DNA from 2 places in the Donghicola sp. XS_ASV15 genome. Region 1 is predicted to be linked to the other one. Evidence: riboswitches for the same ligand, from Rfam matches in the RefSeq annotation. Region 1 holds a riboswitch; the other holds the start of a gene.

Region 1 (15,526 bases):
CTCACGCCAATGAAGCGCTCAGAATCGATGTCCGACGAGACACAGAAGAACTACGTATGTCTTGGTAAGTGGTGAGCCGTGTAGGATTCGAACCTACGACCCACTGATTAAAAGTCAGTTGCTCTACCAACTGAGCTAACGGCCCACTTGAGGCGTTCCTCTAAGGGGTCGCAGCTGGACGGTCAATAGAAGAATCCGAAAAAGCTGACTCTTTTTCCACCGCACCCGACACGAATGTCGCGACGCACTGAACCCGTTGCAAGCAACGGAAAAACAGCGGTTTTTTGGAGTAAGTGGTGAGCCGTGTAGGATTCGAACCTACGACCCACTGATTAAAAGTCAGTTGCTCTACCAACTGAGCTAACGGCCCACTTAGGGGGCCTCCTCTATGGGTTTGCGGGACAGCGGTCAATAGAGAATTGCAAACTTTTTGTGTCACCCGCTGGATTCATCTGGATGGCAGGCGTATATGCCCCGCCATGCAGACACAGACCGCCTCTTCCGGCCTGCCCTTCATGAAAATGCACGGGCTAGGCAACGACTTTGTAGTGATCAATGGAACCGACGTCCCTGGGGGGCTGTCGGATTCGCTGGTTTCCGCGATTGCCCACCGCAACACGGGCGTCGGTTTCGACCAGCTGGCCGTGATCGAGGAATCGGATCGCGCCGACGCGCGTCTGGTCTTTTATAATGCCGATGGCTCTCTGTCGGCGACCTGCGGAAATGCCACTCGCTGCATCGCGCGCCATCTGATGGATACCCGCGGCGTGGATCGCTTGGTGCTAGAGACCGAACGCGGCCTCTTGCCCTGCGAGGATGCAGGCAACGGCCTGACCCGCGTGAACATGGGCGCGCCGCTGCTGGCGTGGAACGAAGTGCCCATTGCGCAGAACATCGACACTTTGCACTTGCCCATCGACGGCGACCCCGTCGCGACCGGCATGGGCAACCCGCACTGCACATTCTTTGTCGATGATGCCGAGGCTGTGGACCTGAGCACCTTTGGCCCTGCCCACGAACATCATCCGATTTTCCCAGAGCGCACGAATGTTCAGGTCGCGCACCTGATCGGCCCTGACCACCTGCGGATGCGGGTATGGGAGCGTGGCACCGGCATCACCATGGCGTCCGGTTCGTCCAGCTGTGCGACCGCCGTCGCTGCTGCCCGCCGAGGCATCACCGGCCGCAGAGTCCGTATCAGCCTCGAGATTGGCGATCTGGTCATCGACTGGCGCGACGACGGCGTCTGGATGGAGGGGCCGACCGCCCATGTGTTCAGCGGCACCTTTACCCCGGCATTCCTAGAGGCTCACAATGGTTGATGTGCCCAAGTTCACCACCCTGGGCTGTCGTCTGAACGCCTACGAAACCCACGCGATGGAAGAACTGAGCCATCAGGCCGGCCTGTCCAACGCGCATGTGGTGAACACCTGTGCCGTCACCTCCGAGGCTGTGCGCAAGGCCCGTCAGGAAATCCGCCGCATCCGCCGCGAGAACCCCGACGCCAAGATCATCGTAACCGGCTGCGCCGCGCAGACCGAGCCAGAGACCTTTGCCGAGATGGAAGAGGTCGACCACATCATCGGCAACACTGAAAAGATGCAGGCCGAGACGTGGCAAGGTTTGGCCAAAGGACCGAATTTCATCGGCGAGACCGAGCGCGTGCAGGTGGATGACATCATGTCCGTCACCGAAACCGCTGGCCACCTGATCGACGGCTTCGGTACCCGCAGCCGTGCCTATGTGCAGGTCCAGAACGGTTGCGATCACCGTTGTACCTTCTGCATTATCCCCTTTGGTCGCGGCAATTCGCGGTCTGTGCCTGCGGGCGTCGTCGTGGACCAGATCAAACGTCTGGTTCAGCGCGGCTATAACGAAGTCGTTCTAACTGGCGTGGACCTGACCAGTTGGGGCGCGGATCTGCCCGCCACCCCGAAACTGGGGGATTTGGTGCTGCGCATCCTGAAACTGGTGCCCGACCTGCCGCGCCTGCGAATCTCTTCGATTGATTCCATCGAGGTGGACGAAGCGCTGATGCAGGCCATCGCGACAGAACCACGCCTGATGCCCCACCTGCATCTGTCTCTGCAGCACGGCGACGACCTGATCCTAAAGCGTATGAAGCGCCGCCACCTGCGCGACGACGCCATCCGCTTTGCCGAAGAGGCGATCAAGCTGCGCCCCGAAATGACTTTTGGCGCAGACATTATTGCGGGATTCCCCACGGAAACCGACGCGCACTTTGAAAACTCGCTAAAGCTGGTGGACGAGTGTCACCTGACTTGGCTGCACGTCTTCCCCTACTCGCCCCGCCCCGGCACTCCTGCCGCGCGAATGCCGCAAGTGAACGGCAAAGCGATCAAAGACCGAGCCGCGCGCCTGCGGGATGCCGGCGAGCGCCGCGTACAAATGCATCTTTCGTCGCAAGTCGGACGGGACCATTCGATTTTGCTGGAAAATCCCCGCATGGGTCGAACCGAGCAATTTACCGAAGTTCTATTCGACACTGATCAGCCCGAAAGCCAGATCGTCCGCGCGAAGATCCAAGGTATCTCTGGCGGGCAGCTGCTGGCCTAACCCGCACGGAAAACTTGGATTTTTCGTCAGAATCAGTTGGCCTGCAATACCGAAGATATTGCCTAAATCAGGGGCAAAACTGATTCTCAGCGCATGGCCATTGAATGCTGTGGCACACCGATTAGATGTGGTGTTCTGACGCATTACTGTTGATTTGCGGCGACTCGGACCATTTTACCGACTGTCATGCTGCAGATGCGCTCGAATGTCCGCTGGACGGATGCAAACCCTCTCGTTAAATAGCGCGTGATGACAAGGGCTGCGGCAATCCGTGGCCCAAATCTGTATCGGTTCGGCTTTGCTCTGGCATTCTTTGGAGTTCGGTCGACAAGAGAATGGAGAAACCTCGTGTCCCACGCAGAAGATCACGAAGGCACCCGCAGAGATTTCCTCTACTACGCCACAGCTGGCGCAGGTGCGGTGACTGCAGGTGCCGCAATTTGGCCCCTCGTCAATCAGATGAACCCCTCGGCAGACGTGAAAGCGCTGTCGTCGATCCGTGTGGACGTGAGCGCACTGGAAGTCGGATCGCAGATGACCGTGCTGTGGCAGGGTAAGCCTGTCTTCATCCGTCGTCGTACCGAAGCCGAGATCGAAGCAGCCCGCGCCGTTGATCTGGATGACCTGATCGATCCCGTTGCACGCAACGCAAACGACGCTGGCGAGGTTCCCGCGACCGACGCAAACCGCGCAATGGACGAAAACGGCGAATGGCTGGTTCAGATGGGTGTCTGCACCCACCTCGGCTGTGTGCCTCTGGGTGACGGCGCAGGTGACTTTGGCGGCTGGTTCTGCCCCTGCCACGGTTCGCACTACGACACCGCTGGCCGCATCCGCAAAGGCCCCGCGCCCGAAAACCTGCACATCCCCGTTGCCGAGTTCGTGGACGATGCCACGATCAAGCTGGGTTAAGGGAGAGGAGATTTAACTATGTCGGGTATCCCACACGACCATTACGAGCCAAAGTCCGGCTTTACCAAAGCGGTCAACAGCCGTCTGCCGATCATCGGCCTGCTGTATGACACTCTGATGATCCCCACCCCCAAGAACCTGAACTGGATGTGGATCTGGGGCATCATCCTGACCTTCTGTCTGGCTCTGCAGATCATTACCGGCGTTGTTCTGGTGATGCACTACACCCCCCACGTCGACATGGCATTCGCTTCGATCGAGCACATCATGCGCGACGTGAACGGCGGCCACTTTATCCGCTACCTGCACATGAACGGCGCATCGCTGTTCTTTGTTGCTGTTTACCTGCACATCTTCCGTGGTCTGTTCTACGGCTCGTACAAGGCGCCCCGTGAAATCACATGGATCATCGGTATGCTGATCTACCTGCTGATGATGGGCACCGCGTTCATGGGCTACGTTCTGCCTTGGGGCCAGATGTCGTTCCACGGTACCGCAGTGATCACCGGCCTGTTCGGCGCAATCCCCTTCATCGGCGAAGCGATCCAGACATGGCTGCTGGGTGCATCGGCTGTTGGTCAGCCCGCGCTGAACCGCTTCTTCTCGCTGCACTACCTGCTGCCCTTCCTGATCGCAGGCCTGGTTGTCGTCCACATTTGGGCCTTCCACTCGACCGGCAACAACAACCCCACTGGTGTTGAAGTTCGCCGCACATCGAAAGCCGAAGCAGAAAAAGACACCCTGCCCTTCTGGCCCTATTTCGTGATCAAGGACCTGTTCGCTCTGGCAGTTGTTCTGGCCGTGTTCTTTGCAGTTGTTGGCTTCATGCCCAACTACCTTGGCCACCCCGACAACTACATCGAAGCAAACGCTCTGGCGACGCCCTCGCACATCGTTCCCGAATGGTACTTCCTGCCCTTCTACGCGATCCTGCGTGCGTTTGACTCGGAAGTCTGGGTTGTTCAGTTCGCAAGCTGGATCTCGTTCGGCATCATCGACGCAAAGTTCTTTGGTGTTCTGGCGATGTTCGGTGCGATCGCTGTCATGGCGCTGGCGCCTTGGCTGGACACCTCGAGCGTTCGTTCGGGCCGCTATCGCCCTGCCTTCAAATGGTGGTTCCGCCTGCTCTGCGTCGACTTCATGGTTCTGATGTGGGCTGGTGCAATGCCCGCCGAAGGTATCTACCCCTACATCTCGCTGCTGGGTGCGACCTACTGGTTCGCTTATTTCCTAGTAGTTCTGCCGCTGCTTGGCATCTTCGAGAAGCCCGAGACTCCGGTCGCGACCATCGAAGACGACTTCAAAGCGCATTACGGCAAGTCGGCTGACGCCACCCCTGCCGAGTAAGAAAGGTGACCCAAATGATTAGGAAACTGACCCTTACTGCGATCGCTGCTCTCGGCCTGTCGGCCGGGGGTGCGCTGGCAGCAGGCGGCGAAGCCCACGTTCACGACTTCGACTTCTCGTTCGAAGGTCCGTTCGGCGCGTACGACCAGAACCAGCTGCAGCGCGGCCTGAAAATCTACACCGAGGTTTGCTCGGCGTGTCACGGTCTGCAGTATGTTTCGATCCGTACCCTTGGTGACGAATCCGGTCCCGGCATGCCCGAAGACCAAGTTCGTGCCTACGCGTCGAACATCGAAATCTACGACAACAGCATCGAAGATTACCGCCCTGCCACTCCTGCGGACAAATTCCCTGCAGTGACTTCGGCAGACGCACCTGACCTGTCGCTGATGGCCAAAGGCCGCGCTGGCTTCCACGGCCCTCTGGGTCTGGGGATTAACCAGATCGTCAAGGGCATGGGTGGCGCCGAATACATCGCGTCGCTGCTGGACGGTTACGAAGAAGCCCCTGAATGTGCCCCCGAGGACTTCACCGGCTACTACAACACCGTCTTCACCGCAGGCGGCTACCCCGAGCAGTGTCTGGACGAAGACGGCAACCACACCGTCCCTGGCAGCTGGATCGGTATGGCGCCGCCCCTCTATGGCGAAGATGTTGAGTTTGACGACGGTCACTCGAACGATCTGCACCACGAAGTTCAGGACGTTGCCGCGTTCCTGATGTGGACCGCAGAACCCAAGATGATGCAGCGCAAGACCGCAGGTCTGACCGGTGTGATCTTCCTCGCGGTTCTGGCAGTTCTACTGTACCTGACCAACAAGCGCATCTGGGCCCCCATCAAGTACGGCCGCAAAGACGACTAATCGTCTGATGCACGAATTAAAGAGCCCCGTCAGAGCAATCTGGCGGGGCTTTTTCTTTGGGTACCATCAGCCCACGAAAAAGGCCGGCGCTCTCGCACCGGCCTTTTCAAACAATCATTAGGGAATGGATCAGTCTTCCATCGCCTTGATCATGTCGACACGCAGTCCGTGACGGCCGCCTTCGAACTCAGTCGACAAGAACGCGTCGACAATCTCTAGCGCCAGCCCTTGGCCAACCACGCGCGCGCCCATCGACAGGATTTGCGCGTCATTGTGCGCGCGGATCATCTTGGCCGAAAAGGTCTCGTTGCAGACACCGCAGCGGATGCCCTTGACCTTGTTCGCAGCCATCATGATGCCCTGACCGGTGCCGCACAGGATAATTCCGAGGTCACAATCACCCGAAGCAATCTTCTGCGCCGCTGCCTCACCCATCGAGGGGTAGTGCACGCTATCCGGCGTGGTCGGACCGATGTCTACGGCCTCGTACCCTTGCTCTTCGATGTGCTTTGCTATGGCCTGACGCAGCTCGATCGCGGCGTGGTCGCTGGACAGGACGATACGTTTCTTGGCGGTCATGGGCAGATCTCTCGCTCGAATGGGTGTGGCACGGATGAACTCCATCCGACGCTCATCCTCTCCATTAGGCGGATTGATCGGTTTTGGCAAATCTCGGCCGTGCCCTTGTGGCATAGAGGGATAGGCCACCGCTCGCCCCAAGAAGCGTCCACTGGGGCAATTCCAACAGGCCCACCAGACCATCTTGCCAGACCCCTACTGCAACGAAGATCGCAGCACTCCCCATCCACAGCCACGCCACCGGACGCGCCATTGCGCCGCCCCGCCAGAATGCCCAGGCAGAGACGACTAAAAACAGGCTCACCATATGCCAGCAGGCATGTAGCGTCCCCAATACAGGCGCGGGCAAATCCATCGTGAGCATCGGCATCAGAGTGTCAAAGGTGCCGACAAATATGTGCAATACGGCGGTGAAAGCGGCCAAAACAGCGGCAATTCTGAGCAGCATGAAACAGTTCCTGAAAATGCCCCTAGGGGTAATGCACTCGTGATCGCCGCCCTATGCGCCAAACTGTCCGATCACTGCCCCAGATACTGCCGCAGTGCCTCGTCAGGGTTGTCAAAGACCTCTGCCGTCGGGCGCGGCGCTTGTGCAATCCCGTTGTCGACGACCACAATCGCATCCGCAAACCTACGAGCATCTTCGGGATCATGAGTGACCATCAAAACTGTTGCACCAGCCTCAGTCGCAATCTGTTTCACCAGCGCCAACATCTCTAGACGCAAGCCCGGCCCCAACGCGGCAAATGGCTCATCCAACAGCCACAAAGGACGGTCCTGCAACAGTAGCCGCGCAAGAGCCACTCGGCTCTGCTGGCCCCCCGACAACTGCCCGGGCTTGCGACCCTCGAGCCCCTGCAAACCCACGCGCCCCAAAGCCTGCTCCACCACTGACTGCTGCGCAGCAGTCAGCCTCTTCTGGCTCAGGGCCAGGCCAACATTCTGCGCTGCCGTTAAGTGGGGAAACAGGTTCTGATCCTGAAATAGCATCGCATTCGGGCGCTTTCCGGGGGGCAAACCATCCAATGCCTCCCCCTGCCAGAGGACCCGCCCATTCGCCGACACAAAGCCTGACACAGCCCCCAGCAAGGTTGATTTCCCCCCACCCGAGGGGCCAATGATGGCCAGCTGGCACCCAGTGGGTACGCTCCAATCAGCGCTCAGATGAAAATCATCTTGTACGATAACCAGCTGCTCAAGTGTCAGCATTCACGCGGCCTCCTCGGTCGAAAGTCCAGAACAGCCCGAAGCTTAGGACCAGCAGCAACAGCGCAGCACCCGCCGCCTGCTCCATCCGATAGGCCCCCATCAGGCGGTACATCTGCAAAGGCAAGGTGGCGGTATTGGGGTCAGCAAAAAGAGTAATTACCCCCAAATCGCCCATTGCTAATGCCCCCGTCAAACCTGCTGCGAACCCCATCGGGCGACGCAGGCGCGGCAGAACGAGCCACCTCAAGCGCGCCCACCCGCGTAGATCAAGGCTATCAGCAAGCCGTCCATGCTCTGCCTCGATCTGCGCCGCCGCAGGGCGCAGAATGCGCAGAGCGAAGGGCAACGCCATCACAGCATTAACGCCTGCGGTGACAGGCAGCGCCACGTCCCACGGAGCAACGAAAGGGTTGATCATCAGATACAGGCCCGTGCCCAAGACAAGCGGAGAGCTGGCGATACCCAACAGGCCGACCAACTCCACCCATGTCCAACGGGACAACGCGAGCGGCAGCGCCAAGGCCAAGGTCACAACGACCGCCCCGATGGACACCAGCACAGAGTAGAGCGCCGCCTGCCACACCGAAGCCGGCAAACTGAAGAGAGCCCCAGCGCCGCGCAGGGCAATCGCGGCCAATGGCAACAGCAGAAAGAACGCGACCAGCGCAATCCAGAACCCGTCCACAATGCGGCTGCCATCCCAACGCGGAACCACGCGGTCCAATCCGCCAAAGCCAGCCTCAGGCAGCGTCGCCTTCATCGCGATCAACGCCGCACCACCGGCCAGCACCAACTGTACCACTGCCAATTGCGCGGCCTTGCCAATGTCGAAATCAAAGCGGAAGGCCTGATAGATCGCCAACTCGACCGTCGTCGCTTTGGGCCCACCACCCAGGGTCAGCGCCACCGCAAAAGACGACAGACAGATCACGAAAATCACCATCGCCGCCCCCGGCGCAATCCGGCGCAGCATCGGCCATTCGATCAGTCGAAACATCGTCCAAGGACGCAAGTTCATCGTTGCTGCCAGACGGAACCGCTCGGCCGGAATGTCCTGCCAGCCTTGCAGCAGCAATCGCGTCGCCAAGGGCAAGTTGAAAAACACATGGGCCAGCAGCACACCGTGCAGCCCGTAAATCTTGACCGCTGGCAGACCGAACAGCCCCAGCACGTCAGAGAGCCACCCCTGCTGCCCGAACACCGCCAGCAGGCCCAGAATGGCCACGATCACCGGCAGAATGAACGGAGCCCCCAGCAAAGCCACCAGCGCCGCGCGACCGCGAAATCGGCGCCGCGCCAATGCCCGGGCCACGGGCACCGCCAGCCCGACAGACAGCACTGCCGACAGGGCGGCCTGCCACAGGGTAAACCAGACCGCATCCCACGACCGGCCATCCAAAGGGGACAGTCCTCCGGCCCGCCAGATGACGGCGGCCAGAGGCAAGAGCACCGCCGCACCCACAAGCGCGGCGGCAATGAGGGGGATCAGCCCCCGAAGGCGGTCAGCCATTCCTCGAGCGCGGCATCGCGCAGGGCAGCGGCTTCGTCTTCGGAGTAGAAGATCGCCTGATCGGGCATGGGCAGTTCACGGAAGCCCTCGGGCCATTGATCCTGCGGCAGTGCCGACGGGTAGGACCAGTTGGCGGTCGGGATCATCTTTTGGAACTCTTCGCTCAGGACATAGGCCAGGAACTGATCCGCCAGCTCGGGCTGCTCGGTGGTCGCGGTTTTCGCCACAAGCTCGGCCATGAAGTAGTGACCCTCGGGGAAGATCGCAGCCTCTTTGCTCGTGTCGCCCTCGGCGATGATGTGGTAGGCGGGCGATGTGGTGTAGCTCATCACCATGTCGGCTTCACCATCAGTGAACAGACCATAAGATTCGGACCAGCCCTTGGTCACGGTCAGCACTTTGGGCGCCAGCTTAGCCCATGCCTCAGGCGCGTCGTCGCCGTAGATCGACTTGACCCACAGTAGGGTTGCCAGACCAGAAATTGAGCTGCGCGGGTCCTGAAGCACGACTTTAAACGCATCATCGGGGGCGTTCACCAATTCCTCGAACGAGGCAGGCGGGTTCGCCATTTTCTCGTTGTTGTAGACGAACGCGGTGTAGCCCCAGTTGAAGGGGAAGAACGTGTCGTCGTTCCACTCGATCGGCAGGGTCAAACCGGACAGGTCCTGACCATGAGGCGCGAAAAGGCCGCTCTCGCGGGCCTGTTTGCTGACGTCGGTGTTCAGACCGATGACAACGTCCGCGCGGTTGCGTTCGCCTTCCAGCAGCAGGCGGGGCAATACGTCGCCGGCCTGATACTGGACGTCACAGGCGCAAATCGCCTCGAAACCTTGTTCGATGCTGGGACCGGGGCCCCATTCGCTAGTGAAATAGTCGGGGGCATAGATCGTCAGCACGGGCTTGTCCTCGGCGGCTGCCGAGGTGGCTGCGATCAGACCCGTTGCAAATACAAGCGCCTTGTTCATGAGGGCGTCTCCTACTGTTACGGGCGGAGACGGTTTGGACCTGTGAACCAGAAAACCAACCTTCCCTCCGCCGGTCCTAACCGGTTCAGGTTCAACGGGTTCGCGATGACGCATCTCAGGCCGTTTCCGGCCACCCCGAGGTGTCCCAACACCTAGAGCGGCGCAGAGCATGATGCAAGGGCTGCGCTTGCCACTGGCGCAGGCGTCCTTTATCGAACGTCCCCAAGCAACAGGAGCCAGCCCAATGAGCTTGAATACCTTTGGTCACATCTTCCGCGTCACCACTTGGGGTGAGAGCCACGGACCTGCCTTGGGCGCAACAGTGGACGGCGTCCCGCCGAACGTCGAGATTACGCCCGAGATGCTGCAAGTCTGGTTGGACAAGCGAAAACCCGGTCAGAACAAGTTCACCACCCAGCGCCGCGAGCCTGACGAGGTGGAAATTCTGTCGGGCGTCTTCGAGGGCAAGACCACCGGCACGCCGGTCCAGTTGATGATCCGCAACACGGACCAGCGGTCCAAGGACTATGGCGATATCGTCGAAAAGTTCCGCCCCGGACACGCAGACATCACCTATTGGCAGAAGTACGGCATCCGCGATTATCGCGGCGGCGGGCGCTCTTCGGCCCGTGAAACTGCGGCCCGTGTGGCGGCAGGCGGCTTGGCCCGCGCCGCGCTGGACAAGCTGGTCCCCGGCGTCGAGATCAAGGGCTACATGACCCAGATGGGTCCCCACGGTATTGATCGTGCACGGTTCGACTGGGATCAGGTTGAGCAAAACCCCTTCTGGACGCCGGATGCGGTGGCTGCGGATGAGTGGGCCGACTATCTGGACGGTCTGCGCAAGTCAGGCGAAAGCGTTGGCGCTGTGATCGAAGTTGTCGCGCGGGGCGTCCCTGCGGGACTGGGTGCGCCGATCTATGGCAAGCTGGACACCGATCTGGCCGCCGCGATGATGAGCATCAACGCGGTGAAAGCTGTGGAGATTGGCGAAGGCATGGCAGCGGCATCGCTGACCGGTAGCGCCAATGCGGACGAGATTTACATGGGACCGAGTGGGCCGGAGTACAGCTCGAACCACGCGGGCGGAATCTTGGGCGGGATTTCGACGGGTCAGGATGTGGTTGTACGCTTTGCGGTCAAACCGACGTCTTCGATCCTGACGACCCGCAAGACCATCACCAAAGCGGGCGAGCCAGCCGAAATCATCACCAAGGGCCGTCATGACCCCTGCGTTGGTATCCGTGCGGTGCCGGTGGGTGAGGCGATGATGGCGTGTGTGATCCTGGACCACCTGCTGCTGCACCGTGGTCACGTCGGCGAAAACCAAGGTAAAATCGGCTGAGCGCCGGGGCTCTGCCCCGGACCCCGGAGTATTTTGGCAAAGATGAAATTAGGGCGCCCAAGCTGTTACGCGGGGCGCTTTTCTGTTTGCGGGGCCTCTTTGGAGAGTTGGACCGCAAGGATGCCAGCCGCAATGATTGCCACACCGACGATGTCGAGGGGGCCGATGGTTTCGCCAAGCAGAAGCGCGGCGATTGCGACACCAAAGAATGGGTTCAGGAAGTGGAAGGTGGCGGCGCGCACGGCGCCGATTCGCTCGACCAGCCAGAACCAGACGAGGGTCGCCAAAAGTCCCGGAATGAGAGTTGTGTAAAGGAAGGCGAGCGTCAGACGCGGGGTCAGAGTGACGTTGAGGGTGGGAAATTCATAGATCATTGCGAATGGAAGCAGCGCAATCGAACCAACCATCATTTGCAGCCCCACGACCATCAGGCGGTTCCCTCCGCCAGAGGCGACGCGGACCGACAATGTCGCCGCAGACAGGGACGCGACGCCCACAGCACAGAGCAGCAGACCAAAGGGGTCTGCGCCCGCTTGAACTCGCGTTCCCATGATCAGGGCGGCGCCTGCGATGCCTGCGATCAGGCCGATCCAGCCGATCGGGCGGACGGTTTGACCAAAGAACGACACCCCCACCAGCGCCACCCAGAGCGGCATGGTCGAGGCGACAATGGAAGCCAGAGAGGCTTCGACCGTCTGCATGGCGATGAAATTCAGGCCCAAATACAAGGCGTTCTGGCAGAGACCAAAGATCACAGTCGCGCGCCATTGCGCCGCGGACAGCCGGGCGCGCTGCCCAAGCGCATACGCAATCGCAATACCGATCACACCAGACACCAAAAACCTTAGGGACAGGGCCGTCAGTGGGGGCGCTTCGGCGACAATCATCCGCGCTGAGGTAAAGGCCGAGGACCACATCAGTCCAAAGGCCAGTCCGGCCAGCATCGCGCGAATATCCATGGGGTCCCTCCGGGTTGGTCGTCGGCGAACCCTGCCAGAGTGGGCTTCGCCGCGCCAGAGGATGCTGCATCATGTCGGCCATGCGCAACGCGCAATCAGGGGATGCAAAAAGAAAAGGGCCTCTGCAGCAACAGAGACCCTTTGAAACCTTTGCGGAACCCGCAAAAAGATCAGCCGTTGACGCTGTCTTTCAGTGCCTTGGCAACAGTCACTTTGACGACCTTGTCGGCCTCTTTCTTGATCTGTTCGCCGGTGGCGGGGTTACGCACCATACGCTCGGGACGCTCACGGCAGTAGAACTTGCCGATACCAGGCAGGGTTACCGAACCGCCAGCCTCGACTTCGCGGGTGATGATCGCGGTCACTGCGTCCAGTGCTTGCGCTGCTGCTTTCTTTTCTGCCCCCATCTCCTCGGCCAGAGCCGCAACCAGTTGGGTTTTTGTCATAGGCTTTGCCATTTCTGGTCTCCGTATATTTTTTTCCCAGTCGTCGCCGGGTACGTGTTGGGGCATCTAACGCGAAATATCAGGACAAGACAATCTGAATGGCCTTTTTTTCAAGGCCACATTGCATATTTTTGCGGATTTGCCACAGTTTAGAGAAAGGCTGTTTCCTCAAAAGACCGTAGTTTACGGGAATGTATACGCTCTAGTGGCATCTCACTCAGCCTTTCCATTGCCCGAATGCCAATCAATAGGTGACGTGCAACCTGAGTTTTATAGAAATCACTCGCCATACCTGGCAGTTTCAGCTCTCCGTGGAGCGGTTTGTCAGACACACAGAGCAGCGTTCCGTAGGGCACGCGAAAGCGGAAACCATTGGCGGCGATGGTCGCGCTTTCCATGTCCAGCGCGATGGCGCGCGACTGGGACAGGCGTTGAACCGGTCCCGACTGATCGCGCAGCTCCCAGTTACGATTGTCGATGGTCGCAACTGTTCCGGTGCGCATGATGCGCTTCAACTCGTAGCCTTCGAGTTCCGAAACCTCTTCTACGGCATCTTCTAACGCAATTTGGATTTCAGCCAGTGCAGGGATCGGGACCCAGACCGGCAAATCTGCATCCAGAACATGATCTTCGCGCAAATAGGCGTGCGCCAGAACGAAGTCACCCAAGGCCTGCGTGTTCCGCAACCCTGCGCAGTGACCCACCATCACCCAAGCGTGCGGACGCAGGACGGCAATATGATCGGTGGCCGTTTTTGCGTTGGACGGACCGACACCAATATTTACCAAAGTGATACCGCTGCCGTCCGCCTTCTTCAGGTGGTAGGTCGGCATCTGCGGCATCTTCTTGGGTGTTTCCAGCTCTTGGTCCGCCTCGGTGATTTCTACATTTCCGGTCGAGACAAAGGACGTGTAGCCACTGGCCTTGTTTGCCAGCATCTGGCGGGCGTAAGCCTCGAATTCTTCGACGTAGAACTGATAGTTTGTAAACAGAACGTGGTTCTGGAAATGCGCTGGGTCGGTGGCCGTATAGTGGGCCAGACGCGCCAGCGAATAGTCAACGCGCTGCGCGGTGAACGGGGCCAAGGGTCGCGCGCCATCAGGATAAGTGAACCCTTCGCCATTCACGATGGCATCGTGTGTGATGTTCAGGTCCGGCACGTCGAACACATCTCGCAGGGGGAAGGTTGCCGCGCCGTCTTGGGGAATTACGATCTCCTCGTCGCCAAGGACGGCAAAGTGAATCGGCATTGGCGTTTGCGAGGGACCAATAGCGACCGGCTGGTCATGATGCTCGATCAACAGGCCAATCTGCTGCTCAAGGTAGTTCGAAAATAGATCGGGCCGCGTGATGGTCGTGGCATAGGTGCCTGGCTCGACCACGTGACCAAAACTCAGACGGCTGTCCAGCTTGGCAAAGGTCGAGGTGACAAAGCGGATCTCGGGGTAGTAGGCGCGATAACGGGACCGATGCTCTGCCCCTTCGATCAATTCTTGAAAGCGGTCATGCAGATAGCCTGTCGCCTCGTCATAGAGTTCACGCAAGCGCGCCACGGCGGCCTTGGCGTCGGTAAAGTATTCGTGGCCCCGAATTTCGGGGGTTTCAATCGGTAGTTCGGGCTTGTTCATTTATGGATTAGCTTTCTTCAAACAGGTCCGTGATTTCGAATTTGGTGACATCTACAAGCCCCAGATCGCTGATACGCAGGGCGGGGATGACGACCAGCGCCAGCAGCGAGTGCTGCATGAACGCGTTGTTCAGGGTGCAGCCGCAGTCCAGCATAGCGTGCCCCAAGGCGGTTGCTTTGGCCGCCACGGTTGCGGCGTTGTCGTCGGACATAAGGCCCGCGATGGGCAGTTCAACCAGCGCCTTTTCCTCACCATCGGCAAAGAGTGTGACGCCGCCGCCAACCTCGGCCAGTCGGTTCGCGGCCAGCGCCATCATCTCGCGGTCCGTACCAACGACGATCATGTGGTGGCTGTCATGCGCCACGGTCGAGGCCATCGCCATCGGTTTGTCGTAGCCGAAGCCACTGACAAACCCATTGGTCACGCCACACGTCGCGCGGTGCCGCTCCACCAAGGCGATCTGGCAGATGTCCTGCGCGGGATCGCCCTGCACCAAGCCATCGGTGACAGCCAGTTCAGCGGTCAGCGCTTTGGTCGGAGCCTGATTTTCGACGACACCGATCACTTTGGCCGTGACAGAGTTCTTTCCTTCGGGCGCAGCAATCTCGAAATCCGCCGCGACGCGGTCCTGATCCAGATGCACGGTGTTCCGCGCTGTGTCGGGCCAATCGAAATGCGGACAATCCACCAGACATTCCCCTCCCTCTGCGATCAGCTGGCCACGGGCATAGACCTGCTCGATCGGCAGGGTCTTCAGGTCCGAGGTCAGGATCACATCGGCGCGGCGACCGGGGGCAATCGATCCAAGCTCCCGCTCCAACCCGAAATGGGTTGCGGTGTTAATCGTCGCCATCTGGATCGCGATCAGCGGGTCACAGCCACAATCGATGGCATGTCGCACCACGCGGTTCATGTGGCCATCGTTCACCAAGGTTCCCGCGTTGCAGTCATCCGTACATAGGATGAAGCTGCGCGGGTCCAGCCCCTTTTCCGTGACGGCGGTGATCTGGGTTTCCACATCATACCAAGCCGAGCCGAGCCGCATCATGTGCCTCATCCCCTGACGGGTGCGGGAAATGGCATCCTCTTCGCACGTGCCCTCGTGGTCGTCCGCCGGACCGCCCGCCGCATAAGCGTGGAACGCGGGCCCTCGGTCTGGGCTGGCATAGTGGCCGCCCACCGTTTT
Region 2 (15,526 bases), on a different contig from region 1:
GCAATTCCATCGCCTCGATCACAGGGCGGATCGTGTTGAAAACGGCCGCTGCGTTTTCGCCATCGGCCACGCCCGCTTCGACCGTAATCGTCGGCACGCGGTTGCGGCGCTGGATTAGCGTGTTTTGGGCTTCGTAGTCGAACCCGTCAAACAGTTGCACAATCGGGATATAGTTTCCTGCCGCACTGGAATAGACCAGTTGATCCGACAAATCGGGGTTACCTGTCTCGGTATTGACTGCGTTGCGGACCACGATGGGGATCTGCCGATCATCCTCTCGGTAGGTTCCCGCCTGAATACCATCTGTCGCGGTCAAGAAGGCCGAGGCCAGATCTTCGCGTGCGACACCAACCGCTTGCGCGCGGTCTTCGGCGTAGACCGGTTGCAGGACCAACTCACGCTCACGCCAATCTGTGCGCAGATCTTGGAGCAAGTCAGACGCCTCGATGATACGAGCAGAAGCTTCGGCGGCCAACTCCCGCAGGACCACCGGATCACTGCCCGAGAAACGTGCCGCAATTGGGGCGCCGCCGCCGGGACCAAAGGCCAGACGTTCTGTCCGGAACTCGCCAGCAACCAGTTGCCCGCGGCCAAAGATCTCCAGATCGCTGCGCAATTGGGGAATTTCTTCCAAAGAGTGCGTGCGGATGATCAGGTGACCATAGGTCGGCAGCGCCTCTTCGGGACCATATGTCAGCATAAAGCGGCTGGCACCACCGCCCACAAACGTGGCGACCGAAACGACTTCCTCGCGCTCGGCAAGCCAGTCCTCCAGCAGCTCCATGTCGGCAGCAGTCCTGTGGATGCTGCCGCCTTGGGGCAGTTTGTAGTGCACGTAGAACAGTGGGGTGTTGCTGTCGGGGAAGAACTGCTGCTTCACCTGCCCAAAGCCGATATAGCACATCACAGTCACCACCCCCAGCACCGCCAACACAGGCCAGCGCAGGGTCAACGCCAAATCCAGCGTCCGGCGATAGGCACGGAAGATCGGGCCGTTGTAATTGCCCTCTGCGGAACTCGCACCGACCTTGAAGAAGTAGTGCCCCAGCAGCGGCGTCGCTGAAATCGCCAGCACCCAAGAGAGCAGCAGGGAGATGCCGATCACCGCAAAGAGAGAGAACAGAAATTCGCCGGTCGCGTCAGGTGACAGACCGATGCCCGCAAAGGCCATGATCCCGATCACTGTCGCCCCAAGCAAAGGCGTCTGCGTTTTGCTGGCAACGTCTTCGGCGGCGTCGCGCGCCGTCTTACCTTGCGCCATGTCACCCTGCATCCCTTCGGCCACCACGATGGCGTTATCCACCAGCATCCCCATCGCGATAATGAGTGCGCCAAGCGAAATGCGTTCCATCTCGATGCCAAAGATCGCCATAAAGAATACGGTACCAACCACAGTCAGCAGCAGGGTTGCCCCCACAACTACCGACGCGCGCCATCCCATGAACAGCGCCAGAACGATCACAACAATCGCCACCGACATCGCGAGGTTCACCAAAAATGCGTTCGAGGCCTCTTCGACGACCACGTGTTGTTGGTAGACAGGGTGAATTTCGACACCAGCCGGCAAATCCTGCGAAAGTGCCGAAAGACGGTCATCAATCCGGTGCCCGATGTCCACGATGTTCTGACCAGACTTGCCCGACACACCCATGGTAAAGGCTTCTTCGCCGTTAAAGCGAATGATCATGTCCGGATCGCTGACGCGTTCGCGACTGACGGCTGCCAGATCAAGAAGGTCGATAATCTCGCCACCGACGCCGATGGTCAGCCGTGCAATCTCGTCAACCGTGTTGGAACCCTGAGGGGCCTCGATACGGATGTCTTGCCCGTTCATCGTGACACTGCCCGCGCTGGCGACAGCGTTGGAATTCGCGATAGCGCTGGAGATGGCCGTCGGTGCAACACCCAGATTTCGGGCAATCGCCATGTCAGGGGTCACATACACGGCTTCTTCGGGTAGACCTTGAAGGTCCACGTCGGCGACGCCGTCGACCGTCAGCAATTCACGCCGCAGGAATTCTGCAATTTCGTGGGTCTCTGCATCAGTGAATCCAGGGGTCTGGATGGCAAAGAAAACCCCGAAGACATCCCCAAAACTGTCATTCACATACGGCGTTCCAGCGCCCGAAGGCAGGCTGCCTCGGGCATCGTTCACCCGCTTGCGCAGCTTGTCCCAAATCTGGGGGAGTTCGGTCCCGTCAAAGGTACTTTCGATTTCCACGTCGATCCGGCTCACGCCGGGTTTGTTGGACGATGTGATCGTCTCGACCTCGGACATCTTCTGGATGGCAGATTCCAGCGGTTCTGTAACCTCTCGGGCCACTTGATCCGCAGCTGCGCCGGGATATTGGGTGATGATAACCGCTTGTTTGATGGTAAAGGCGGGGTCCTCCAATCGACCGATCGTGGCAAATCCCCAGATCCCACCGAGCAAACACCCGATCATCAGGAGCCACGTGATCAGCGCCTTGTCGATGGACGCGCGTGCAATAGACATGGGTTACTCTCCGACGCGGGTAAAGCGGCGGACAGACTGGCCATCCTGCAATTGCGAGGCTCCGGTCATCACGATTTCGGCCCCCTCGGCCACACCGCCAATCAACCGCACACGGCCATCATAGGCGATCTCGATTTCGACAGGCGTGGCGCTGACTGTCCCAGCCTCGTCGAACACCATGACCAAAGGCTCTCCGGCGGGATCAAACGCCAGTGCAGTCTCGGGTAGGAAAACGGACTCTTTGGCGGGCATCTCAGTGCTGGCTGCGACCGATACCGATGCACCCGGATAGACCCCTGCACCGGGGTTCTCCTCGAAGGCCAGTGTCAGAGTATAGGTCTGCCCAACGGAACTGGTTTCGGCCTCAAACTCACGGGGCTCCAGCGGCAAACGCTCTGACTCACCCGGGAAAATAGCTTCGAACGTTACACTCCGGCTTTGACCGGCTTCGCGAAATAGCACTTCGGGAACTTCAATCTCGACGCGCATTTCCGACACATCGTGCAGACGCACAACCGGGTTGCCCGCCGATACTGTGGTATAATTGGCAACCTCGCGGCGGGCCACAAGCGCATCAAACGGCGCACGAAGCGTGGCGTGATCCAGATTGTCCTCGGCATCGCTCAGGGCGATTTCCGCCAAATCAACCTGAGTGCGCGCGTCACGGATCGATACTTCGCTGACCGCCGCGCCGCTCAGGGACTCGAGACGCGAGAGATCGCGCTTGGCCTTGTCTAGGTTAACCTCGGCCTGCGCACGCGCCCGTTCGTAGGCATCCAGATCCAGTTGCGCAATCACGTCACCTTCAGGAATCGCCTGACCTTCGGGGGCCGTCAGAACCTTGATCTGCCCACCCACCTGAAAGGCCAGATCGACCGTCTGCAATGCTGCGACCTGACCAAAGAAGCGTCGCTGGATGGTCTGCGGCTGCGTGGTAACGGTCATAAGTTTCACAGGTTTCGGCGCTTCTTGGGCCCCGACAGACGAGGCCAAAGGCGCGGCCAGTGCCAGCGCGGCGAAAAGAGCGTGAAGTCTACGCATGGGGATCCTCTGCAAGTGAGCGCTTACAAGACCATTAAAGCAGGCCTGTCCAGATAAGCCAGACAGAATCTGAACTAATCGGTTCAGTTTCCTCAATACCCCTTCTTTTGCAAAAGATGACAGCGCATTTTCTGTAACTTGAATGCACAAGCGGCCCTTCGCAAATGCAGAAAGGCAAGGCCCACCTCTGCTCTATGCCGCTTCGGAGAGATAGGCTGTGACGACCGATTTTCCAATTTCGCAGGCACGCGACAAACTTCGGCCCTCCGCCAAGCCGCAGGCAATCGCACTGGCCAGAGTGCATCCTGTCCCCCTGCGGCTGACGCCGAGCCTCGGCGCTTCGAACACATGACTTTCTCCGTCCATCACGAGGCGATCTTTGGCAACCTTCCCGCTCCCGTGACCATCCTTGATCAAAACCGCTGCCGCTCCGGCACGCCGCAGGGCATCCGCCTGATTCAGAGGGTCTTGGCTTTGCTCACCACACCAATCTGCCAGCAAAGATAGCTCCTGCAAATTGGGAGTGATGAGTGTGACCTTCTGAATGAGTTCTGTCAAAAGCCATCCAGCCCCTGCATCCGAAAGCAATCGCCCCCCGGTTGACGCGGAAAGAACCGGATCAAGGACGATCGGGCATGGAGACAACTTCTCCAGTGCGCGGCACACGGTACGCACACGGCTATCATCGCAGAGCATCCCGATCTTGATGGCATGTGCCGGTACAATTTGTGCATCTAGTGTTTGGCTAGGAACGGGATGAATATCCTGTACTCCAGTCGCCGTTTGCGCTGTCACCGCCGTCACCGCCACGCGTGGCTGTATGCCAAGGGACTGGATCGTCGCAGCATCCCGAATAACGCCCGCGCCGCAGCTGGAGTCCAAACCTCCGATTGCCAGCACTTGCTTCATCTTAGTTGGCCCCCGCGATAGCCGCGAGCCATTCGCGCGTGCGCGCTTCGGGGCTCTGTGCTTGCTGGATATCGGTGACGACAGCGGCGCTATCAGCACCCGCCTCTAGAACTCCCAAAGCTCGGTCAGGGGTGAGTCCACCGATCGCAACCAAAGGGGTTTGCCCCGTGCGTCGCTTCCAATCGCGTACTCGGTTGAGCCCCTGAGCGGACCACTTCATCTGTTTCAACAAGGTTGGATAAACTGGACCCAACGCGACGTAGGCTGGCTCTAGCGCCAAGGCGCGCTCAAGTTCATCGCGATCATGGGTCGATAGGCCATAGCGCACCCCCGCCCGCCGCAAGGCGTCAAAATCTGCTGTGTCCATGTCCTCTTGCCCCAGATGGACAAAGTCGATCCCCAGTGTTAACGCCAACTCCCAATAATCGTTCAGGACCAGTTGCGCGCCATGCCTGGCACAGCAATCGCGAGCGCGGGTGGCTTGGGCAAGCAGGTCATCGGGCGCGGCATCCTTGATCCGCAGCTGCACCAGTTTGACACCCAACGGCACCAGACGCTCCAGCAGGTCGGCGTTGCCCGTGATCAGGTAGAACTTCTCCATCAGGCCAGCTCCGCCATGCCAAAGATCGGTGTCGACGCAGAAGCCATATCACGCGGGGGCATCAGTCCTGCGTCATAGGCCATGCGCCCCGTCTGCACCGCTGCGCCAAACGAATGGGCCATCGCCACGGGATCAACCGCCTTGGCCACGGCAGTGTTCAACAGCACCGCATCGAACCCCATTTCCATGGCCTGCGCGGCTTGGCTCGGTGCGCCGATACCTGCGTCCACGACCAGGGGCACGCCGCTGAAATGTGCCCGCATGGTGGCCAAAGCCGCCGCGTTGCGCAGCCCCTGCCCCGAACCGATCGGGGCGCCCCAAGGCATCAGCACTTCGCACCCTGCCTCCAGCAATTTCTCCCCGACGATCAGATCCTCTGTGGTGTAGGGGAACACCTTGAACCCGTCCGCACATAGCACCCGTGTCGCCTCGACCAGAGCAAAGGGGTCAGGTTGCAAGGTATCCGCGTGACCGATCACCTCTAGCTTGATCCAATTGGTGCCAAAGAGTTCGCGGGCCATGTGGGCGGTCGTGATCGCCTCTTTGGCGCTGTGGCATCCAGCCGTATTGGGCAGGATACGGCAGCCGCTGGCGCGGATCAGGTCGCGGAAAGACGCGCCGCCTGTCCCTTCGCGGCGCAGGCTAACGGTGATCACTTCGGTCCCGCTGGCGGCAATCGCCTGGGCTAGAATGGCGGGAGACGGATACTGCGCGGTTCCCAGCATCAGACGGCTGGACAGGTCAACGCCATAGAACATCGCTCAGCCCCCCTGCATCGGAGAGAGCACCTCGATCCGCAGCCCTTCGGTCAAGGACACAGAGGCGCGGGTGGCGCGAGGCACAAAAATCCCGTCGACGGCTGTCGCGACACTTGGGGCCTCGAACCCTTCGACATCGATCAAATCGGCGAGGGTCGCGGCGTCCGTTTCGAAGGGTTTGCCGTTCAGTTCAATTTGCATGTTTGATCTCTTTGGTCAGGCGATCCGCAAGCCGTCCGGCCAAGTGGGGCGCGGCCAGAAACCCGTGGCGGTACATGCCGTTCACGTGGATGCGGCCACCGATTTCGCGGATGCAGGGAATGTTGTCGGGAAAGCTGGGGCGCAGGCCTGTGCCCGTTTCCAGCAGTTGCGCCTCGGCAAAGGCAGGGTGGATCGTGTAGACGGCGGACAGCATCTCCATCAGCGCACGGGCAGTGATGGGGCCGTCATCGTCGCTTTCCACCATGGTCGCGCCGATCATGTAGACGCCATTGCCACGCGGAACCACATAGCAGGGAAAGCGCGGGTGCAGCAGACGGATGGTGCGGGTCAGGTGTACGTCTGCGGCGTGGACCAACAGCATTTCACCGCGCACGGCACGCAGGTCGGGCAACTGGTCACGGGCGGCAAGGCCGCGGCAATCAATGATCTGACCCTTCGTGGCTTTCACCATAGCCACGCCGCTATCCGCAAGCCGCTGACGCAGGCAAGCCATCGCAGCGCGGGGATCCATATGGGCCTCTTCGGGGAAGTAAAGCGCGCGGCTGAACCGGCCTTTTAGATCCGCCTCATAGTGCGCCGGATCAACCGTATGGTGCCCCCGTGCGGCTCTGGCAAACCGCTGGAGTTCTGCCTGATCGCGTGGGGAGGCCACCACCAAGGTGCCGCGCCAATGCACACCGTCGAAACGGGCGCTCCACCAGTCGGCGGCGTGTTTGCCCATTTGCACGACTTCCGGCGGGGCGCTTTCGCCTTCGCACATGGGCGCCAACATCCCGCCAGCCCAGTGAGAGGCCGGGATGTCCGGCCCCGCAACCAGTTCTACGGGCAACCCCCGTTCGGACAGGGCTGTGGCGACGCACAGCCCCGCCACCCCTGCCCCAAGGACAGAGTACATCACTCGGCGTCCTCTTTGGCGGGCACATATAGCTCACCGCCTTCGCGGAATTTGGCGGCCATGGCCTCCATGCCCTCGGCCTTCTGGGCCTCGGCGCGGATGTCGTGGCTGATCCGCATGGAGCAGAACTTGGGACCGCACATGGAACAGAAATGCGCGACCTTGTGCGCCTCTTTGGGCATGGTCTCGTCGTGGAACTCGCGAGCGGTGTCGGGGTCGAGCGACAGGTTGAACTGGTCTTCCCACCGGAACTCAAACCGCGCACGGCTCAGGGCGTCATCGCGCAGTTGCGCGCCCGGATGACCCTTGGCCAAGTCCGCCGCATGGGCCGCGAGCTTATAGGTGATCGCCCCAGTTTTCACGTCATCGCGGTCGGGCAGACCAAGGTGCTCTTTGGGCGTCACGTAGCACAGCATCGCGGTCCCGAACCAACCGATCATCGCCGCCCCGATGGCGCTGGTGATGTGGTCGTAGCCCGGCGCGATATCGGTGGTCAGCGGCCCGAGGGTGTAGAACGGCGCCTCGTGGCAATGCTCTAGCTGCTTGTCCATGTTGGCCTTGATCTTGTGCATGGCGACGTGGCCGGGCCCTTCGATCATGACCTGACAGTCCTTGGCCCATGCGATCTTGGTCAGTTCTCCCAGTGTCTCCAGCTCCGCAAATTGCGCCTGATCGTTCGCGTCAGCGACCGAGCCGGGGCGCAGACCGTCCCCAAGGCTGAAGGACACGTCATAGGCCCGCATGATGTCGCAAATCTCGTCAAAATGCTCGTAGAGGAAGCTTTCGCGGTGATGGTGCAGACACCACTTGGCCATAATCGAGCCGCCACGGCTGACGATGCCGGTCACGCGTTTGGCGGTCATGGGGATCATGTGCAGACACACGCCCGCGTGGATGGTAAAGTAGTCCACGCCCTGCTCGGCCTGTTCGATCAGGGTGTCGCGGAAGACCTCCCACGTCAGGTCTTCGGCAATGCCGTTCACCTTTTCCAAGGCCTGATACAGGGGCACAGTCCCGATCGGCACAGGCGCGTTACGGATGATCCAGTCACGGATGTTGTGGATGTTGCGACCAGTAGACAGGTCCATCACGGTATCCGCGCCCCAACGGATGGCCCAGACCATCTTGTCGACCTCTTCTTCCATGCTGGAGGTCACGGCCGAGTTCCCGATGTTGGCGTTGATCTTCACAAGGAAGTTGCGCCCGATGATCATGGGCTCCAGCTCGGGGTGGTTGATGTTCGCGGGGATAATCGCGCGGCCTGCTTCGATTTCCTGACGGACGAATTCAGGCGTCACCAGATCGGGGATCGACGCGCCAAAGTCCTGACCATCGCGGGCCTGTTCCCACGCCTGCGTGCGGCCGACGTTTTCACGGATCGCGACGTATTCCATTTCGGGGGTGATGATGCCAGCGCGGGCATAGGCCATCTGGGTCACAGCTTTGCCATCCACGGCGCGCAGCGGGTCGCGCTGGTGCGGGAAGGACGGAACGAGGCGATTGCCCTCGGCATAGCCATTGTCAGCAGCGGTCACAGGGCGGCCAGTGTAGGCTTCAACATCCCCGCGGGCCTTCAGCCATGCGCCGCGCTGCGCGGCCAAGCCCTGCGCGATGTCGGTGTTGGACATGGGATCGGTGTAGACGCCCGAGCTGTCGTAAACCGAAACGGGGGCCTCGCCTCCGCCCACATGGATCTGCCGCAGGGGGACTTGGATGTCGTGGATTTGGCCGGGCTCGTATACCTTGCAAGACGCCGGCATGGCGCCGGTTGTGATCTGCGGGGTCGCGTTGTCTTTCATCTATGGTCTCCTCAAGACAATCTCGAAAAGACCCAAGTGAAACAGGATGCAGAAAGGGACCGCGCAGGCCCCACGCGCACGAATACGCAAACAGGCCATGAGCGGCCCGAAAGGACCGCCCGTACATACACGATGTCGGGATACCCTTCGGTCTTCCTACGCCAGCATCAACTGGGTCAGGTTCAAAGGGTCGCGTCACCGCGGGCGCAATCTCCCGCTGTCAGCCTCTCAGTCCCCTAGGTGGGACTCCCCCGACGTGTGGGCACCATCGCGGGTTCGCGTCGGCATGTCAATTCTTGTGAAAGACGTGCAGGCAAAGAAAAAGGGCGGCACGGCGGCCGCCCTGTTCGCTCTAGTTTCAATACCCCTACCAGAAGGGGCGGATGTCATTGACGCGTCGATAGTACTGTCCTCGGGTCAGCTCGCTGCCACACTCGGCTTTTTCAAAGGCAAAGCGCGCCTGATCGGGGGCTTCTGCGCCGCCGATCAAGACCCGAAATTCTGGCCCCGCCAGATCGCCGCCTTCGCAGAAGGCGCCCGATGGCGTCATCCCTCGGCTCACGTCCGCGACAACGACTGCGCCCATGCCCTGCAAACCTGCGTTTTGGGGGCTATCGTATACCTCGAAGGTGGCAGCATCCGCGCCGTCCGATGTCACGACCATCTGACCTGCGGTTCCAAACGCAGCGCCCTCGCGCGAGACGTGCGGCTCGGCTTCGAAGGTATCGTAGCTAACACCGGGCTCTAGAACATACAGGTCCAGATCCACCGAGCTGCTCCACGCCAGAACAACGCGGATCGTCTGGTTTGCTTCGGGCCACGTGACGTCATGGATCGCCCCATCGGCTGTCTCAACTTGCGATTGTGGCGCGAGCAAGGGCAGACGCAAGACTGCGCTGCCATCCTCGGCGGCAAGCGTTTCAAAGCTCACCCCGCGATAGGAGAGCGTGATGGTCTCGCCTGCCGTGCATCCAGTGAAGGCGGCTGACAGGATGCCATCGTCGATTGTGGCCTCAAAAGCATTGCCGCAAGAGCTTGATCCAACTGGGGCTGGCGGGGCTACGGGTTGCGCCACTTGAACCACCTCTTCGGTGCACGGCACCTCTCGAGGAGATAATGCTACGGAAATGGGTTGATAGTCCGCAAGCAATTTCAGTGTCTTGAACCTGCGCCCGCAGGGCAAATCCACGCGCAACGTGCGGTCGATCACATCAAATGCTGGCTTCGCGATTGCACCCTCACGATCGGTCAGCGACAGCCGCACCTGCTCTGCACAGATCGGAGAGACCAGCACCCGCAGGGCACCATTTTCTTCTACCATTTGAACGGTCTGAGGATCATCGCACGCAGGCATCACCGGCTCTGGCGAGCTTTCTGTTGCCGGCACCGGAGCTGGCGCTGGTGCCTGAGCCACGGACTTAATATCAAGTTTAGGCTCATCAAAACTGTTAGGAAGGGCCAGGCCGGCCCCTCCGTCCGTTACAGGCGACGCAGGGGCCGTCGCCTCTTGTGGCAGCTCGGACGGAGCATCAATGCGCACCGCCTGACGAACTTCTCCCTCCTCGACCAGATCGGTAGATGCCTGAGCCGTTGCCTGCTGCATCATTCCGCAGAGCGCGAGCACACAGGCTGTTATAAACAGAACACGCATTACAAACTCCCCTTTCTGCGCTTAGCGCGAGGCCCAAACTTCGACGCGGCGGTTTTTGTCAAAACCATTCTCGTCGTTGCACGCGACGGGCACATCTTCGCCGACAGCCATGACTTCGATTTCCACATCGCGCCCCAACTGCTGACGCAGTGCGTTGGCAACGCTCTCGGCACGTTTACGAGAGATCTCGAGATTGATTTCGTAACCCCCTCGGTTGTCTGCGAAGCCCACAAACACCAGCTTGCGATCTGCGTTTTCGGGCTGTTGCGCCCATTCTGCCAATCGGGACAGATCGCTGACCGAGCGAGCATCCAAGGCAGATTCACCGGTCACAAAGTGGAAGGTCGCGCTAAGCCGGTCCATGTCCCGAACAGTCAGAACGTAATCGCGGACAACTGGTCCATTCTGGTGGGCCATGAACTGAATGTTCGCCAATGCATCGACAGATTCCCATCCGGTGCGAACACCAAGGTTCAAGTCGACAAATCCGTTCTCTGCGACGATCTCCTGCCCCTCATCCACTACGAAGTCGGTAAAGGCATTCACGTCCGCAGCGTCGCTCTGAGTGTTCTCGTACATGTAAAGACGACGGCTTAGCGGGTATTCTTCGGTCTTGACCGAGAAGCCTGTTGGGCTGTGGATCGCGTCACAGACCTTCAGCGGCAGCGCTTTGGCGTTGCGCACATAGGACAGACCGGTAAAGCCGATCGCACCCGGCTCTGCGCGCACAGCATCAGACAGGTTCGCATTCGACTCGAATTCCCGAGCAGAGCCGACCATCGGCAGGTCATTCATGACCAACGACTCAAACGTGTCAAAGGTGCCAGACTTGCCATCGCGGGTGTGCACAACGATCGGCAAATCCTGACCACCGAGCTCGGACCAGTTGGTGATGGAGCCCGCAAAAACCTCGCGAACCTGATCAATGCTCAGCTCGCGGATTTGGTTCTCGGGGTGAACGATGACGGCAACGCCATCTAGACCCACAATCACCTCTCCCTCGGCATCATCAGCCAGAAGATCGGGATAGCCGGCAACCATCAGGTCATTGCGTTCGGTCTCTTTGATCCGACGCGAGGCCATTGCAATATCTGCCGCGCCTTCAAGCATCGCGCGGAAACCCGTCGAGCTGCCATGCGCAGCGAGAGTGACCTCGCTGGCACCGCCCGGCAAAGTTCCTTGGATTTCCACGGCGCGCTCGTTTTCCTCGCCGAGAACCCAAGCCCCAATTTCTGCACCTTCATGGGCAACCCACGCTTCAATCAAAGCCGGAGCAAGTTGTGCGCCGATGGTATTCGAGCCTTGCAAGCGCAGTGTGTTCGGCTGAAGGCTTGCGACCACATCTTCGGCAACGGTCGCTTCAGCCACATCCTCGGCCACGGCTTCGGCGACTTCTACCGGCGCGGTCTCGGCAGGTGCAGCGGCGACCACCTCGTCACCCGGACAGGCATTCACAGGGCAGATATCGGCGATGATGCTGCGCGGATAGGTAATAGGGCCATACTGGGTGTTCACATCATAGCGGCCGGGCGCAGACTCCAGAATGCGGCCAGTCTGACGAGAGCCGTCATGTAGCTTCAGCGTTGCATCGACCGCCGACTTCAAACGGTAATCCGTCGCACTCACTGGCATGAGGTCCACATCAATCCGGTCTTTGACCAGAGCTTCCAGCTCGCCGCTTTCGCGGGCTTCGGCCAAAGCTGCATTGAATGCGGTCACGACCTCTTCGGCATTCGGGGCATCGAAGGGCAAGATCAAGTGCAGGGTACGGCGCGCCAGATCAAAAGAGCTTTCGCGAACAGAAGAGACGTCATATTCGGCGAAGTTCAGAACAAACCCTGCCTCGCTCTGGTCTGCGAGAACGGCAAAGACGTCCTTGTTCGCCAGCATTTCAAAACATGCATTCATGTCATCGGCAGTGACACGGGCGAAATCCCCGCCATCGACCCGTAGCTGCAACGATGTCGCCAGATCGTAGCCCGCAGGGTAGCACAGATCCTGCCCTTTCAGATCATCCAGAGACCCGAGCCGCGTGTCGTTGGAATACAGGCGTTCTCCGACAGCAAGAACGGCATCGGTGTAGCGGAAAGAAAGAGACCGGCTCAGAGTGTAGTAGAAAGGAAACGCGCCGTTATAATTGCTCTGGCGGGCACCTTCTTCGGCCTCACCCCAACTCGGGGCAAAAGTAACATCCGATGCAATTCCGGCTTTATCCAGAATGTGCTGGAATACCAAAGTACCCACGCCGCCATCGGGCAGGTCAGAACCGGAAATCAGGCCATACGGCTGGCTGGTCGCGAACGTCATCTTGTCCTGAGCCACGGCTGCTGTCGACGTGAGCAGCGCAGCAATCAGCGAACACGTAAAACCGGTAGCGATAGTCTTAAACATCAAAAGTCCTTTGACATTTTGCGGCGAGACAATCCGGACGCCGGGCAAAAAGAAACAGCCGCCTGCAATTTATAATTGCAGATCGCAGGCTGGATCAGCGCCACCGCCTTAGGAATTCCCCCGACAAATCCCAATAAATTATTACATTTCTACGACAGGAAAATGCTTAGTTTCCTTGTCTCGAAGCATGGCGACAGATTCTTTCTTTGCAACCAAAAAGTGCAACAGTATTCAAATTTCGGTGAAATTATGAGCGTTACAATAACGCGTAGAGAAACAGCATCTTGCCTAATGGCCCGACGCCAAATGGAAATTCCAGACTAAACTTTTGGCAGGCCCGCAGAGTGAAATCGAAGGCTGCGGCAATATTACCACGGATCTCTGCCCCCCCGATCGCATGAAACGCGAAAGCGCCCGTGCGGGTGCACGAGCGCTTCCAGAATTCAAGGTGAATCAACCAGATTATGCCAGAGCGAGAGACGGCCGAGACGTGATGGTCTGGCGCGTGTCATCCTCGGAAATGGTGTCGATCTGGGAGATCGCGACGCTAACTTGGTTCAAGCCTTCGGACTGCTGCTTAGCATTCTCTGCGATGCCGCTCATCAGTTCTGACAACTCCGAAACCGCACCAAGGATCTGGTTCAGCGCCTCGCCGGTTTCGCCAACCAGCTCCACACCCTCAGAGACCTGTTCGGATGATGTCGTCACAAGATTGCGGATCTGCTGACTCGCATCCGCCGAGCGCTGCGCCAGCTTACGGACTTCTTGGGCAACAACCGCAAAGCCTCGGCCCGCTTCACCCGCGCGTGCCGATTCAACGGCGGCGTTCAGAGCCAGCAGGTCGGTCTGGCGCGCAATCTCGTCGATCACAGTGATGATTGTATCAATCTCCGCGGACGAAGTCTTGATCGCTGCCATCGCATCCATGGCACGGTTCACAACATCGCCGGACCCCTCTGCATAGGAGCGGGTCTGTTCCACGACGGTCCGTGCATTGCCGGCGGTATCAGCGGCGGCACTAGCTGCGGCGGAAATCTCTTCGACTGCAACAGCGGCTTTCTGGCCTTCTTTACGGGTGCGCGCCGCGACTTCAAGCGCCTGCTCCCGAGCAGCTTCTGCCTCAACCTGCGCTTCTTCAGCGGCAGCAGCAGACTTGCTAAGCTCTTCACGGCCAGAAATGATCAGTGCCTCGGCCTTTTGCGAGCGCGCCATGGACCATAGCAGGATCGCTGCCTCAAAGATCACGATGGCCGCATGAAATACGACACGCCCCAGTGCGTCCATCATTTCTAAGCTCGGAAAGACCAGCGAAGGGGCAAGCAGACCAAAAGCGAGGTGATGACCAGCTGTCACCGCGACACCCGCCAGCAAAGCAGGGATGCTGCCCATAGTCGCGATAATCGCGAGAACGGCAAAGAACAGCATGTGTGAGTCCAGCTGCCACGGATGCCCCGCAAAGGCCGAGGTGAACGCCACACACTGGCCGATCAGCACCACCGCTAGAACCACAGCTTGCGACTTCACCGCCACGCGGTTCGAAGCAAAGGCTACCGCCAGCAAGGCCGAGGCCGCGATCAGTTCAGCGGTCAGGTTGCCGCCAACCAGAAATGCAGCGATCGGCGCAATGGGGGACATGCCCATGGCCACTTTTCGGGTCAGCGCGATGGCGCTTTCCTTGGAGGATGTGGTGTCGTCAGTACTCATCAGGGTGTTTCCGTTGCGCAGAGGAATGGAACGTTTTTGGGGTCAAGCAGAAACCATGCACCTGCGTCTTTGAACGCAGCGGGCGTCGCGTCAGTTGCCACCACAGCAAGCGGAGCGTTGGTCGGACCAACGACCGAACCGCCAGCGGCTGCGACAATCGCCTCGGGGCCACCGCGCCACGGCGGCGAGACCACGAGCACGAGTTCCGCATCATCAGGCACAGCAGCCACGGCAACGCTTGCCAGTTCTGCAAAGAGAATGGCGATCAGTCCGAGAGCTAGAAGGGGCGCAGGGTTAAGGTTTCGCATGTAGTCTGTTTACTGCACGCTTCAATGCGATCAATCGGGTCCCGACTTATGCGCCAGACGCTCATCCAATCGGGTTAGAATGCACTGACCAAGTTGCTGTCCAAACATCCCCATTAGGACCTGCCCCATTGAAAACAAAAGAAAAACAGGCGCCGTTTGGCACCTGTTTGTTTGTTCGACCGAGGAGAAGGCTTTAGTTTCTTGGCATATCTTTTGACCGCGCCAGCCGCTTTTGGGCGGCGATACGCATTGGCGCGTTGGGCGCACCGTATCCTGCGTAACCATTGCGACGTTCCAGCACCTCGACAAATAGGCCGCCGGGAATCGCTTGGCTGTAGACTTGGAAGAACTCTCCCTGATCGTCCCGATCATAAAGGATGTTCAACTTTTTCATGGTCGCCAATTGGTCCGGGTCAATGTCAAACCGTGCGGCGAGGTCATCGTAGTAGTTGCCCGAGATCGGCAAAGTCGCGAACCCGCGATCGGCCAACTTCTGCGCTGTGACAAAGATATCATCGGTCGCCAATGCGATGTGCTGGACCGGTGCGCCAAAGCTATCCGCTAGGAATGCGCCCGCCAGCGTCCGGTGGGTTTCCGCGCCGTTTAAGGTGATGCGGAACTTGCCGGACTTGGCCTCCATCGCGCGCGACCGTACCAGACCGTCAGGGTCGGTCACGTCGAACATTGGCGACTGCTTCATGTCAAAGAGCGAGGTGTAGAACAGCGACCATGACAGCATATCGTCATAGG

What was found. A riboswitch is a leader RNA that binds a small molecule or an ion and turns the genes downstream of it on or off. The one in region 1 is predicted to bind thiamine pyrophosphate.
Region 2: linked by a shared signal. The riboswitch ahead of thiC (phosphomethylpyrimidine synthase ThiC) and the one ahead of AB9K37_RS09285 (thiamine ABC transporter substrate binding subunit) in region 1 are both predicted to bind thiamine pyrophosphate.

What each region holds. Positions count from the first base shown of each region.
Region 1 is NZ_JBGFGN010000129.1:194,078-209,603, reverse strand. Features, by position in the region: tRNA gene AB9K37_RS09340 (tRNA-Lys) at 70-145, opposite strand; tRNA gene AB9K37_RS09335 (tRNA-Lys) at 295-370, opposite strand; gene dapF (diaminopimelate epimerase) at 480-1,322, shown strand; gene mtaB (tRNA (N(6)-L-threonylcarbamoyladenosine(37)-C(2))-methylthiotransferase MtaB) at 1,315-2,577, shown strand; gene petA (ubiquinol-cytochrome c reductase iron-sulfur subunit) at 2,926-3,489, shown strand; gene AB9K37_RS09315 (cytochrome bc complex cytochrome b subunit) at 3,508-4,836, shown strand; gene AB9K37_RS09310 (cytochrome c1) at 4,851-5,699, shown strand; gene rpiB (ribose 5-phosphate isomerase B) at 5,829-6,278, opposite strand; gene AB9K37_RS09300 (hypothetical protein) at 6,343-6,726, opposite strand; gene AB9K37_RS09295 (ATP-binding cassette domain-containing protein) at 6,798-7,487, opposite strand; gene AB9K37_RS09290 (thiamine/thiamine pyrophosphate ABC transporter permease ThiP) at 7,474-8,997, opposite strand; gene AB9K37_RS09285 (thiamine ABC transporter substrate binding subunit) at 8,973-9,962, opposite strand; TPP riboswitch at 10,008-10,110, opposite strand; gene aroC (chorismate synthase) at 10,207-11,307, shown strand; gene AB9K37_RS09275 (DMT family transporter) at 11,373-12,266, opposite strand; gene AB9K37_RS09270 (HU family DNA-binding protein) at 12,437-12,724, opposite strand; gene AB9K37_RS09265 (AMP nucleosidase) at 12,862-14,340, opposite strand; gene ade (adenine deaminase) at 14,348-15,526, opposite strand, start outside.
Region 2 is NZ_JBGFGN010000103.1:75,898-91,423, forward strand. Features, by position in the region: gene AB9K37_RS03780 (efflux RND transporter permease subunit) at 1-2,497, opposite strand, end outside; gene AB9K37_RS03785 (efflux RND transporter periplasmic adaptor subunit) at 2,501-3,538, opposite strand; gene AB9K37_RS03790 (hydroxymethylpyrimidine/phosphomethylpyrimidine kinase) at 3,731-4,447, opposite strand; gene AB9K37_RS03795 (thiamine phosphate synthase) at 4,449-5,048, opposite strand; gene AB9K37_RS03800 (thiazole synthase) at 5,048-5,806, opposite strand; gene thiS (sulfur carrier protein ThiS) at 5,810-6,007, opposite strand; gene AB9K37_RS03810 (FAD-dependent oxidoreductase) at 5,997-6,923, opposite strand; gene thiC (phosphomethylpyrimidine synthase ThiC) at 6,923-8,722, opposite strand; TPP riboswitch at 8,859-8,985, opposite strand; gene AB9K37_RS03820 (hypothetical protein) at 9,090-10,373, opposite strand; gene AB9K37_RS03825 (substrate-binding domain-containing protein) at 10,395-12,764, opposite strand; gene AB9K37_RS03830 (methyl-accepting chemotaxis protein) at 13,227-14,468, opposite strand; gene AB9K37_RS03835 (hypothetical protein) at 14,468-14,776, opposite strand; gene AB9K37_RS03840 (bifunctional sugar phosphate isomerase/epimerase/4-hydroxyphenylpyruvate dioxygenase family protein) at 14,970-15,526, opposite strand, start outside.